Regions from separate parts of the Nocardioides sp. REDSEA-S30_B4 genome, predicted to be linked through region 1. Evidence: predicted binding sites of a transcription regulator. Region 1 holds the regulator's gene; each other region holds the start of a gene.
What was found. The regulator LexA, encoded in region 1, represses DNA repair genes until DNA is damaged. The targets are predictions, from matches to a motif close to TCGAACANNTGTTCGA.
Positions count from the first base shown of each region.

Region 2: A6R01_RS05140 (HNH endonuclease signature motif containing protein) is a predicted target of LexA. The motif match lies at 1,581-1,596, and genes of this name have one in related genera.
Region 3: ruvC (crossover junction endodeoxyribonuclease RuvC) is a predicted target of LexA. The motif match lies at 1,607-1,622, and genes of this name have one in related genera.

Region 1 covers NZ_LUPI01000007.1:34,588-37,857, reverse strand. Annotated here, with positions in the region: gene A6R01_RS01480 (SDR family oxidoreductase) at 50-874, opposite strand; gene lexA (transcriptional repressor LexA) at 1,011-1,742, shown strand; gene A6R01_RS01470 (alkaline phosphatase D family protein) at 1,890-3,270, shown strand, end outside.
Region 2 covers NZ_LUPI01000017.1:7,225-10,494, forward strand. Annotated here, with positions in the region: gene A6R01_RS05135 (DEAD/DEAH box helicase) at 1-1,502, shown strand, start outside; gene A6R01_RS05140 (HNH endonuclease signature motif containing protein) at 1,699-3,138, shown strand.
Region 3 covers NZ_LUPI01000010.1:72,680-75,949, reverse strand. Annotated here, with positions in the region: gene ruvB (Holliday junction branch migration DNA helicase RuvB) at 1-445, opposite strand, end outside; gene ruvA (Holliday junction branch migration protein RuvA) at 442-1,050, opposite strand; gene ruvC (crossover junction endodeoxyribonuclease RuvC) at 1,047-1,574, opposite strand; gene A6R01_RS03690 (YebC/PmpR family DNA-binding transcriptional regulator) at 1,748-2,515, opposite strand; gene pdxT (pyridoxal 5'-phosphate synthase glutaminase subunit PdxT) at 2,531-3,142, opposite strand.

The sequences.
Region 1 (3,270 bases):
AAGGGGTCGAGCGAACAAATGTTCGACCCCCTCCGACGAGCAGCGCGGGTCAGCCCCGCCGCAGCGCCCGACGCCCCTGCGCCGCGAAGAGCGCGGTGCCCTTGGCGGCGACCCCTGGCGCCAGGGAGATCGTGCGCATCAGGGCGCCACGCCAGACCGGCACCGTGCGGACGACCCGGCCGGTGCCCACCAGTCCCACGGCCAGCTCGGCGATCTCCTCGACGGTCAGGATGCGACCACCGGAGTGGACCAGGGCCGCTCCGAGCCCCTCGGGGTCCTGCTCGTCGAGCATCGCCGTCTGCACCCCGTCGGGGCAGATCGCGTGGACCCGCACCCGGCGCGGCGACTCGGCCGCCACGGACATCGTGGCCGACACGGTGGCGGCCTTCGTCGCGGCGTACACGCTGTAGCCCGGCACCGGACCGAGCCCGGACAGCGAGGCGGTGTTGACGATGTCCCCGGAGCCGTCGCCGCCGGGGCCGGCGAAGGCCTCCAGCGCGGCGCGCATCCCCCACAGCACACCCAGGAGGTTGACCTCGACCAGGCGTCGCACCTGGTCCTCGGAGAGCTCGGAGAGGCGGCCGTCGTCACCGACCCCCGCGTTGTTGAACCACGCCGCCAGCCGACCGTGCCCGGCCGCTACCTCTGCGACATGGCGGTGTGCCGCCGGGTCGCGCACGTCGTGGGCCAGCCCGGCGACCGCCCCGATCTCGGCCGCGGTCGCCTGGACGGCGGCCGCGTCGACGTCGGTGACGACGACGGCGTACCCCTGTGAGACGAGGCGCTCGGCGATGCCACGACCGATGCCGCGTGCCGCGCCGGTCACCACCGCGCTGCGTCCGGTCGGGGCGGTGGGGACGGTAGGAGGCGTCATGGCCCGAGTGTGCTCGACACGCCGATTCGAACACATGTTTGATCACGGGATGGATCAGTCATAGCGTGGGCACACCACGACGCAGGCCGTGCCGCCGGGACCCGCTCCCCCGGTGGCCGTGACGAGGAGGACCCCCATGGCGACCAGCCACGACGACGCCGCCCCCGGCGTGAGCGCGCTCCCCGACGGCCCGCCCGACGCCAGCGGCCTCACCCCGCGCCAGACCAAGGTGCTCGAGACGATCCGCGACTCGGTGGCTCACCGCGGCTACCCGCCCAGCATGCGCGAGATCGGACAGGCCGTCGGCCTGACCAGCACCTCTTCGGTGGCCCACCAGCTCAAGGTGCTCGAGGAGAAGGGCTTCATCAAGCGCGACGGCAGCCGCCCGCGCGCCCTGGAGGTCTTCCTGCCCGAGTCGATGGCCGCCCGCCGTGCGATCTCCTCGGCCGGCGAGAGCTCTTTCGACGAGACCGGCGTCGGCGACACCCTGCCCGCCGCGTCCTACGTGCCGATGCTCGGCCGGATCGCCGCCGGCGCGCCGATCCTCGCCGAGGAGCAGGTCGAGGACGTCTTCCCGCTGCCCAAGCAGCTCGTCGGTGACGGCCAGCTCTTCCTCCTCGAGGTGCGCGGTGAGTCGATGATCGACGCCGCGATCTGCGACGGCGACTACGTCGTGATCCGCCAGGCCAACACCGCCGAGAACGGTCAGATGGTCGCCGCCATGATCGACGGCGAGGCGACGGTCAAGACCTTCTCCCGCAAGAACGGGCAGGTCTGGCTGATGCCGCACAACGAGGCGTTCGAGCCCATCGACGGCACCCACGCCACGATCCTCGGCATCGTCACCGCGGTCCTGCGCAAGGTCTGAGGGGTACGCCGGCGGCGGGTGGGTCTCGACGCCCGCTCGTCGCTGGCGCGCCTCGCACCTCGACCATCTCGCGACCCCCGGGTGAACGGACGGTGCTCACACCGTCGAAACCGTCACGAAACACCGGGCTGTGTCGTTGGATGGGGCGTGACCTCGACGAAGACCACGCCGACCACCCCCACCACGGCTCCCCCCGCCTCGTCCTCGCTCCCCCGCCGCACCGTCCTCGCGACCGGCGCCGCGGGAGCCGCCGCCGTCGGCGTGCTCGGCACCGGCGTACGCGCGGCCGACGCCGAGGAGTCCGGGCAGACCGGCGCCGCCGATCGCGGGAAGGCCGGTCACGAGGTCTTCCAGCACGGTGTCGCCTCCGGCGACCCGCTGCCGCGGCGCGTGGTCATCTGGACCCGCGTCACCCCCACGCCCTCGGCGACCCCCGGCTCGGGCAAGGGCAAGCCGGTCACGGTGACCTGGCAGGTCGCGAAGGACGCGAGGTTCAACAAGATCGTCCGCAAGGGCAGGTTCCGCACCAGCGCGGGTCGCGACCACACCGTCAAGCTCGACGCCAAGGGCCTCAAGCCAGGCAAGGAGTACCACTACCGGTTCATCGCCCTGGGCCAGAAGAGCCCCGTCGGGCGACTGCGCACCGCACCCCGCAAGCGGGCCGCACTGGACAACCTGCGCTTCGGTGTCGTGTCCTGCTCCAACCTCGAGGCCGGGTTCTTCACGCCCTACCGCGCCCTCGCAGCGCGCCAGGACCTGCACGCGATCCTGCACCTGGGCGACTACCTCTACGAGTACCCCACCAGCGGCTACGGCATGGGCCAGGACAACGTCGTGGTCCGCCCGCACGACCCGCCGCACGAGATGGTGAGCCTGGAGGACTACCGCCGCCGGCACGCCAGCTACAAGCTCGACCCCGACCTGCAGGCCCTGCACGCGCGCTACTCCTGGATCCTCACCTGGGACGACCACGAGGTCACCAACGACCAGTGGAAGGCCGGCGCGGAGAACCACGACGAGTCCGAGGGCGACTACAAGAAGCGGCGCGCCCGCGCCCACCGCGCGTACGACGAGTGGATGCCGGTCCGCATGGACGGCACCGCCGCGCTGGGCGACGGCACCCGTTTCTACCGCCGGATGCGCTTCGGCCAGCTCGCCGAGGTCTCCATGCTCGACCTGCGCACCTACCGCGACGAGCAGGCCGCCCTGCCCGGCGTCGACGCCACCGTCAGCGACCCGTCCCGCTCGATCACCGGCAAGAAGCAGATGGCGTGGCTCAAGGAGTCGCTGACGCGCGGCGACCACGCCCCGCAGTGGAAGGTGATCGGCAACCCGGTGATGATCGCGCCGGTCACCTTCGGCGACCTGCCCAACGACCTCATCGACCCGATCAACGACGTGACCGGCATCCTCCCCGCCGACGGGGCGCCCTACAACGTCGACCAGTGGGACGGCTACACCGCCGATCGGCGCGAGGTGCTCGGCCACATCCGCGACCACCAGGTCAAGGACGTCCTGTTCGTCACCG
Region 2 (3,270 bases), on a different contig from region 1:
AGAGCAGCACCTCGAGCGGCTATGCGGAGTACGACGCCACCCGCCCTTCGGGCAGGTTGACCTTCAACCGGACCGACGGTCGCAACGCAGGAATGCCGACGCTCGGATTGATCTATCCGAGCGTGGCGCTCTCGCGCGCTGGTGACCCTGTCGGCGTGGCGCGAGACCTTGGCAGGCCCTTCCCGCTCGCGTGGGCGACGCTCGAGGACGAGGTACGTCGTCGCGTGCGTCTGCTTCTCGACACCCTGCCGCCCGGGTCCGATTCAGGCCCGGTCGACGAGCGGTGGTACTGGGCCGCCGGCGCCCTGCTGGACCGTCGGGAGGACGCCGACCTGATGGGCGTGCTCGGGTACGGCTTCGAGTACGAGGAACATGATGACCATGGTGGCTTCGACGACCATCGGACCGAAGCCATCGCGATCGCCGAAACAACCTTGGGCCGCCGTCCTGGTGACCTTGAGGATGTCGTCGTCCTGCTCGCCATCGGCGGCCCGGGCAACGCAGCCCTGCGTAGCCTGGCCCGATTGTCTGGTGGCGAGGAGGCATTCGCGGACAAGGCTCTGCGAGCTGCCGCAGCTGACATGTCCTGGGCCCTGCGAAACCTCTTCAACAAGCCAGAGATCATGGGCATCGTCGGCGGCGCGGACGCCGCGTACTGGCAGAGCGTGTTGATGCACTGTGTGCACGGCGGGCTGCAGAGCGTGCTGGACGAGCATGTCTACCTGCTGGCCCAGATGGGCGACCAGGGAGATCGCGCAGCGTGGGCAGAGGCTGTCGCGAGAAAGTTCGACGAGGCGGTGTCACTGCGCACTTCCGCGCAGACCTTTCATGACCTGTCGATCAGGACGAAGAAGGTCGTCGCCACGACGCACCGCACCCGCAGCCACCTCGCCGTGCGCTTCGGCCGCGGCATCAGCGAGGACGACAAGAGCGTGATGCGCGAGGGCCAGGTCCGTGCGGCGTACAACTCGCCGTTCTGGCCCTTCGTCCTCGCCTCCACGTCTGTAGGCCAGGAGGGACTGGACTTCCACCAGTACAGCCATGCGGTCGTGCACTGGAACCTCCCGGCGAACCCGGTCGACCTGGAGCAGCGCGAAGGACGAGTCCACCGATATCAGGGCCACGCCGTGCGGAAGAACGTCGCCTACGTCTACGGCGCCCGCGGCGAGGTGGCCCGATCCGCCAACCCGTGGGCCACCATGTTCGAGCTCGCTGCGGCCGACCGCCCAGCAGGCATGAGCGAGATCTACCCGTCGTGGGTCCCACCGCTCGAGGGTCCGGCCCGGATCGAGCGGTATGTCGCGGCCCTCCCGCTGAGCAAGGAGAGCCACGCCCTCCGCAGGCTGCTCCGCACCGTCGGCGCTTACCGGATGGTGCTTGGTCAGCCGCGGCAGGCGGACCTGCTGCGCTACTTGGGTGAACGTGACATCGACGCCAGCGACCTGGCGATCAACTTGGAGCCTGAGCTGTTGACGGAAGACTCCGAGGGACGACCCCGCTGAGGGCAGTCGACTCGCGATGCCGGCTGGCTGCGGCAGCCTTCTTCGGTGGCTCACAGGTCGACCACCGACCCTTGTCGATCGAACACGCGTTCGATACGATGTGACCATGCTCCCTGCCCCGCCGTAGCCCCTGGCGGACCCGGCTGCGCGCTCCGAGACCCAGGTCCTGGACCGGGTCGCCGACGTCGCGACCGCGATGCAGCGCGCGGGGGCCGAGCTGCTCGCGCTGGCCTACGAGTGGGCCGTTGCCCACCCCGCTGACCGGTTGGACCCCGCGGAGTCGGGCAAGCCCGGGCGGGAGAAGGCCACGCTCTACGGCGGGGAGGGGACCCCTCAGGTCACCGAGTTCGCGGCCGCCGAGTTCGGGGCCCGGATGGGACGCGGCACCCACGCCGGACGCCGCCACATCGCCGCCGCACTCGACCTCAAGCTCCGACTGCCCCGCACCTGGGCCCGGGTCCAGGCCCTCGAGGTCCGCGACACTTTCGCCATCCACGTCGCCGAGGCCACCCGCAACCTCACTGCGGCCGAGGCAGCCTGGGTCGACGAGGAGACCCACGAGCAGGCAGACGGCCGCATCCCCTGGACCCGTTTCCAGACCCTCGTGGCCGGCAAGGTCACCGTCGCCGCGCCCCACCTCGCCCGCGAACGCGAGGAACGCGCCGCCCGCGCCCGCTTCGCCAAGAAGCTGACTCCGCTGCCCGGCGACCAGGCAGCCGGCATGGCCATCTTCATGATCCGCGCACCCCTGCCCATCATCGACGCCCTCGACGCCGCGATCACCACGCTGGCTTCCCGCATCGAGCAGACGCTGCCGGCCTCGGTGACTGAGGCCGAGGACGCGCCCACCGCCGACGACCTCCGCGTCCACGCCGTCGCGCTGCTCGCCGGAGGACTCGCCACGAAAGGCTCCGACTCCACTTCCGACCTGCCCGACCTCGCCGAGCTGGACGTGCGCGGCCTGCTGCCCGCGACCACGCTGGTGGTCCACCTCTACGGCGGCACCCACCACACCGACCCCGAGACCGGTGAGCAGATCACCGTCCCGCCCGGCCGCGACCACGACGAGACCGGCCAGCCGCTCGACCACGTCGCGCGCATCGACGGCCACGGAGCCGTGTCCGAGACCTGGCTCCGAGAGGTCCTCGGCCCCCACACCCACGTCCAGGTGCTCCCCGTCCTCGACATCGACGGACTCGCCCCCGTCGACGCCTACGAGGTCCCCGCCCGACACCGCCGAGCCGTCCAGCTCCGCCACCCCGTCGAGACCTTCCCCTGGGGCCACGCCGCCTCCACCAGCCGCCACGTCCAGATCGACCACGAGATCCCCTGGTCCCGAGAACCCGGCGGCGGCGCGACCGACGTGGCCAACCTCGGCCCCCTCCACACCTTCCACCACCGCCTCAAGACCCACGGCGGCTGGCAGGTCCGCGAACCCTTCCCCGGCATCCACCTCTGGCGAGACCCCCACGGCGGCATCCACCTGCGCGACGCCACCGGCACTCGCTACCTCGACAACCCCGCCGAGGTCCCGCCCGACCCGATCTCACGCTCCGACGAGTGGTGGAACTTCCACGACCCCGACGGGTGGTGGCACGACCCCGACCTCGTCGAGCAGCACCTCGCGGCCGCCTGACGCGGGCCTACATGGTGCTGTCTCAACGTTCCCAACATCAGGCGAGCACCCGCTGAGCCGGGGCGCTAACGTGCCGAGCATGACCGGTCTTTCACCTCCGAGCTGGCACCCGGATCCCTTCGGCCGGCACGA
Region 3 (3,270 bases), on a different contig from region 1:
CGGTGGCGCCCGGCCCCTTGCCGATGACGACGTCGACGCGGAAGTCCTCCATCGCCATGTAGAGCATCTCCTCCGCCGGCCGCGACATCCGGTGGATCTCGTCGATGAAGAGGACGTCGCCCTCGTTCATGCCCGAGAGGATCGCCGCGAGGTCGCCGGCGTGGGTGATGGCCGGACCACTGGTCAGCCGCAGCGGTGCACCCATCTCGTGGGCGATGATCATCGCCAAGGTGGTCTTGCCCAGACCCGGCGGTCCCGAGAGCAGCACGTGGTCCGGAGCGCGCTCGCGCAGGCGCGCGGCCTCCAGCACCAGGCCGAGCTGGTCGCGCACCCGGTGCTGGCCCACGACCTCCTCGAGGGTGCGGGGCCGCAGCGCAGCCTCGACCGCGCGCTCGTCGCCGAGTGCCTCCGGGGCCAGCAGGTGGTCGTCGTGCACGGGGCTCACGCCTTGGACAGGGCTCGGAGGGCCGCGCGCAGCAGCGCCGCGACGTCGGGGGTCTCCCCCGGGCCCGGCGCGACCTCGTCGACGGCGCGGTCGGCGTCCTTGGCCGACCAGCCCAGGCCCTGCAGGCCCTGGCGGACCTGGTCGCGCCAGGGCTCCTCGACCCGGGGCGCGGCCACGGCGCGGGACCCGACGGGGGCTCCCAGCCGGTCCTTGAGCTCGAGGATGATCCGCTGGGCTCCCTTCTGGCCGATGCCGGGCACGCGGGTCAGGGTCTTGACGTCCTCGCCGGAGACGGCCGCACGCAGGTCGTCGGGGCTGAGCACCGCCAGCATCGCCTGCGCGAGCTTGGGGCCGACGCCGCTCGCGGTCTGCAGCAGCTCGAAGCAGGTCTTCTCGTCCTCGTCGAGGAACCCGAACAGTGTCAGGGAGTCCTCGCGCACCACCATCGAGGTGGGCAGGGTCGCGGTCTGACCGGTGCCGACCTTCGGCGACAGCGTGGCCAGGGTGCCGGGGGTGCACATCAGCTCCAGCCCGACACCGCCCACCTCCAGCACGGCGCTGGAGAGGGTGACGGCGGCGACGGGGCCGCGGACGAACGCGATCACGGGCAGAGACCTCCTCGGCTGCGGGCCAGGGCCTGCTCCAGGCGGGCCTGGGCGCCGCCGCGCCAGATGTGGGTGATGGCCAGCGCCAGCGCGTCGGCGGCGTCGGCCGGCTTGGGTGCGGCGTCGAGGCGCAGGATGCGGGTCACCATCGCCCCCACCTGCTGCTTGGTGGCGCGTCCGCTGCCGGACACCGCCGCCTTGACCTCGCTGGGGGTGTGCAGGGCGATGGGCAGCCCCCGGCGGGCGGCGCACACCATGGCGATGCCGCTGGCCTGGGCGGTGCCCATGACGGTGCTGACGTCGGAGCGGGCGAAGACCCGCTCGACGGCCACGGCGTCGGGGCGGTGCTCCTCGATCCAGGCATCGACGCCCTTCTCGATGCTCACCAGCCGCTCGGCGACCGGCAGCGTGGAGCTGGTGCGGATGACGTTGACGTCGACCAGGGTCAGCGGACGACCGACCGAGCCCTCGACCACGCCCATCCCGCAGCGGGTGAGCCCGGGGTCGATGCCGAGCACGCGCACCGGCGTACCTCCCTCGTCAGGTCGTCGTGCGATCGAACGTGTGTTCGCTTCGACTCACGCTAACGGTCGGTGGGTACGTCACCGGGTCTCGACACGCCGGTTCACCGCCTTCGCAGGCTCAGGCGGTGACGGCTCGCTCGACCACCGATGATCTCCGCCCCGGCTACGCCGGGTCAGAGATCCGCCGCCTCCATGACCTCGTCGGGGATGTCGGCGTTGACGAAGACGTTCTGCACGTCGTCGAGGTCGTCGACCGCGTCGACGAGCTTGAAGACCTTCGCGGCGACATCCGGCTCAGCCACCGGGATGTCGAGGGTCGCGACGAACTGGACCTCGGCGGAGTCGTAGTCGATCCCGGCGTCCTGCAGCGAGGTGCGCACCGCGACCACGTCGGTGGCCTCGGACTGGACCTCGAGGCTGTCACCGTGGTCCTTGACCTCCTCGGCGCCGGCGTCGAGGGTCGCCTCGAGGACGTCGTCCTCGCTGACCTCGCGCGACTCCTGCGACTTGGGGACGACCACGACGCCCTTGCGCTCGAACAGGCGCGAGACCGAGCCGGGGTCGGCCATGGTGCCGCCGTTGCGCGTGACCGCGGTGCGGACCTCCATCGCGGCGCGGTTGCGGTTGTCGGTGAGGCACTCGACGAGCAGGGCCACGCCCTGGGGGCCGTAGACCTCGTACATGATCGTCTCGTAGTCGACGCCGCCGCCCTCGAGGCCGCCGCCGCGCTTGACCGCGGAGTCGATGTTCTTGTTGGGGACCGACTGCTTCTTGGCCTTCTGGATGGCGTCGTAGAGCGTCGGGTTGCCGGATGGGTCCGGGCCACCCATCTTCGCGGCGATCTCGATGTTCTTGATCAGCTTCGCGAACAGCTTGCCGCGCTTGGCGTCGATCGCGGCCTTCTTGTGCTTCGTGGTCGCCCACTTGGAGTGCCCGGACATGCTCTTCTCTCTGCCTCAGCTTCCTCGGACCAGGTCCACGAACAAGCCGTGCACCCGGGAGTCCTCGCCCACCTCGGGGTGGAACGAGGTGGCCATCAGGGGGCCCTGACGGACCGCGACGATCCTACCGGCGGCCGCACCCGGCGCACCCTCGTGGTCGACCCGGGCCAGCACCTCGACCCCGTCGCCCACCGACTCCACCCACGGCGCACGGATGAAGACGCCGTGCACCGGCGAGTCCAGGCCCTCCAGCTCGACCGGACCCTCGAAGGAGTCGACCTGCCGGCCGAAGGCGTTTCGGCGGACCGTCATGTCGATGCCGCCCAGCGTCTCCTGGCCGACCGCCCCGTCGAGGACACGGTCGGCGAGCATGATCATCCCCGCGCAGGTCCCGAGCACCGGCAGCCCGGCCTCGATGCGCTTGCGCAGCGGGTCGAGCACGCCGAAGGTGCGCGCCAGCTTGGCCATCGTCGTGGACTCACCACCGGGGACCACGAGCGCATCGACGGAGTCGACCTCCTCGGGTCGGCGCACCCGCGTGGTGGTCACGCCGAGCCGCTCGAGGGCGGCCAGGTGCTCGCGCACGTCGCCTTGCAGGGCCAGCACGCCGACGGTCGGTGAGGTCACGTTTCCACCCTAGGCTGGGGCCCGTGACCCGTGGACCGGCGGCCCTGCTCGCTCCCCCGCTCCTGGCGTTGGCGCCCGTGCTCGCCCTGGCGGCGTGCGCCGACGAGGAGTCACGTCCCGCGGACCCG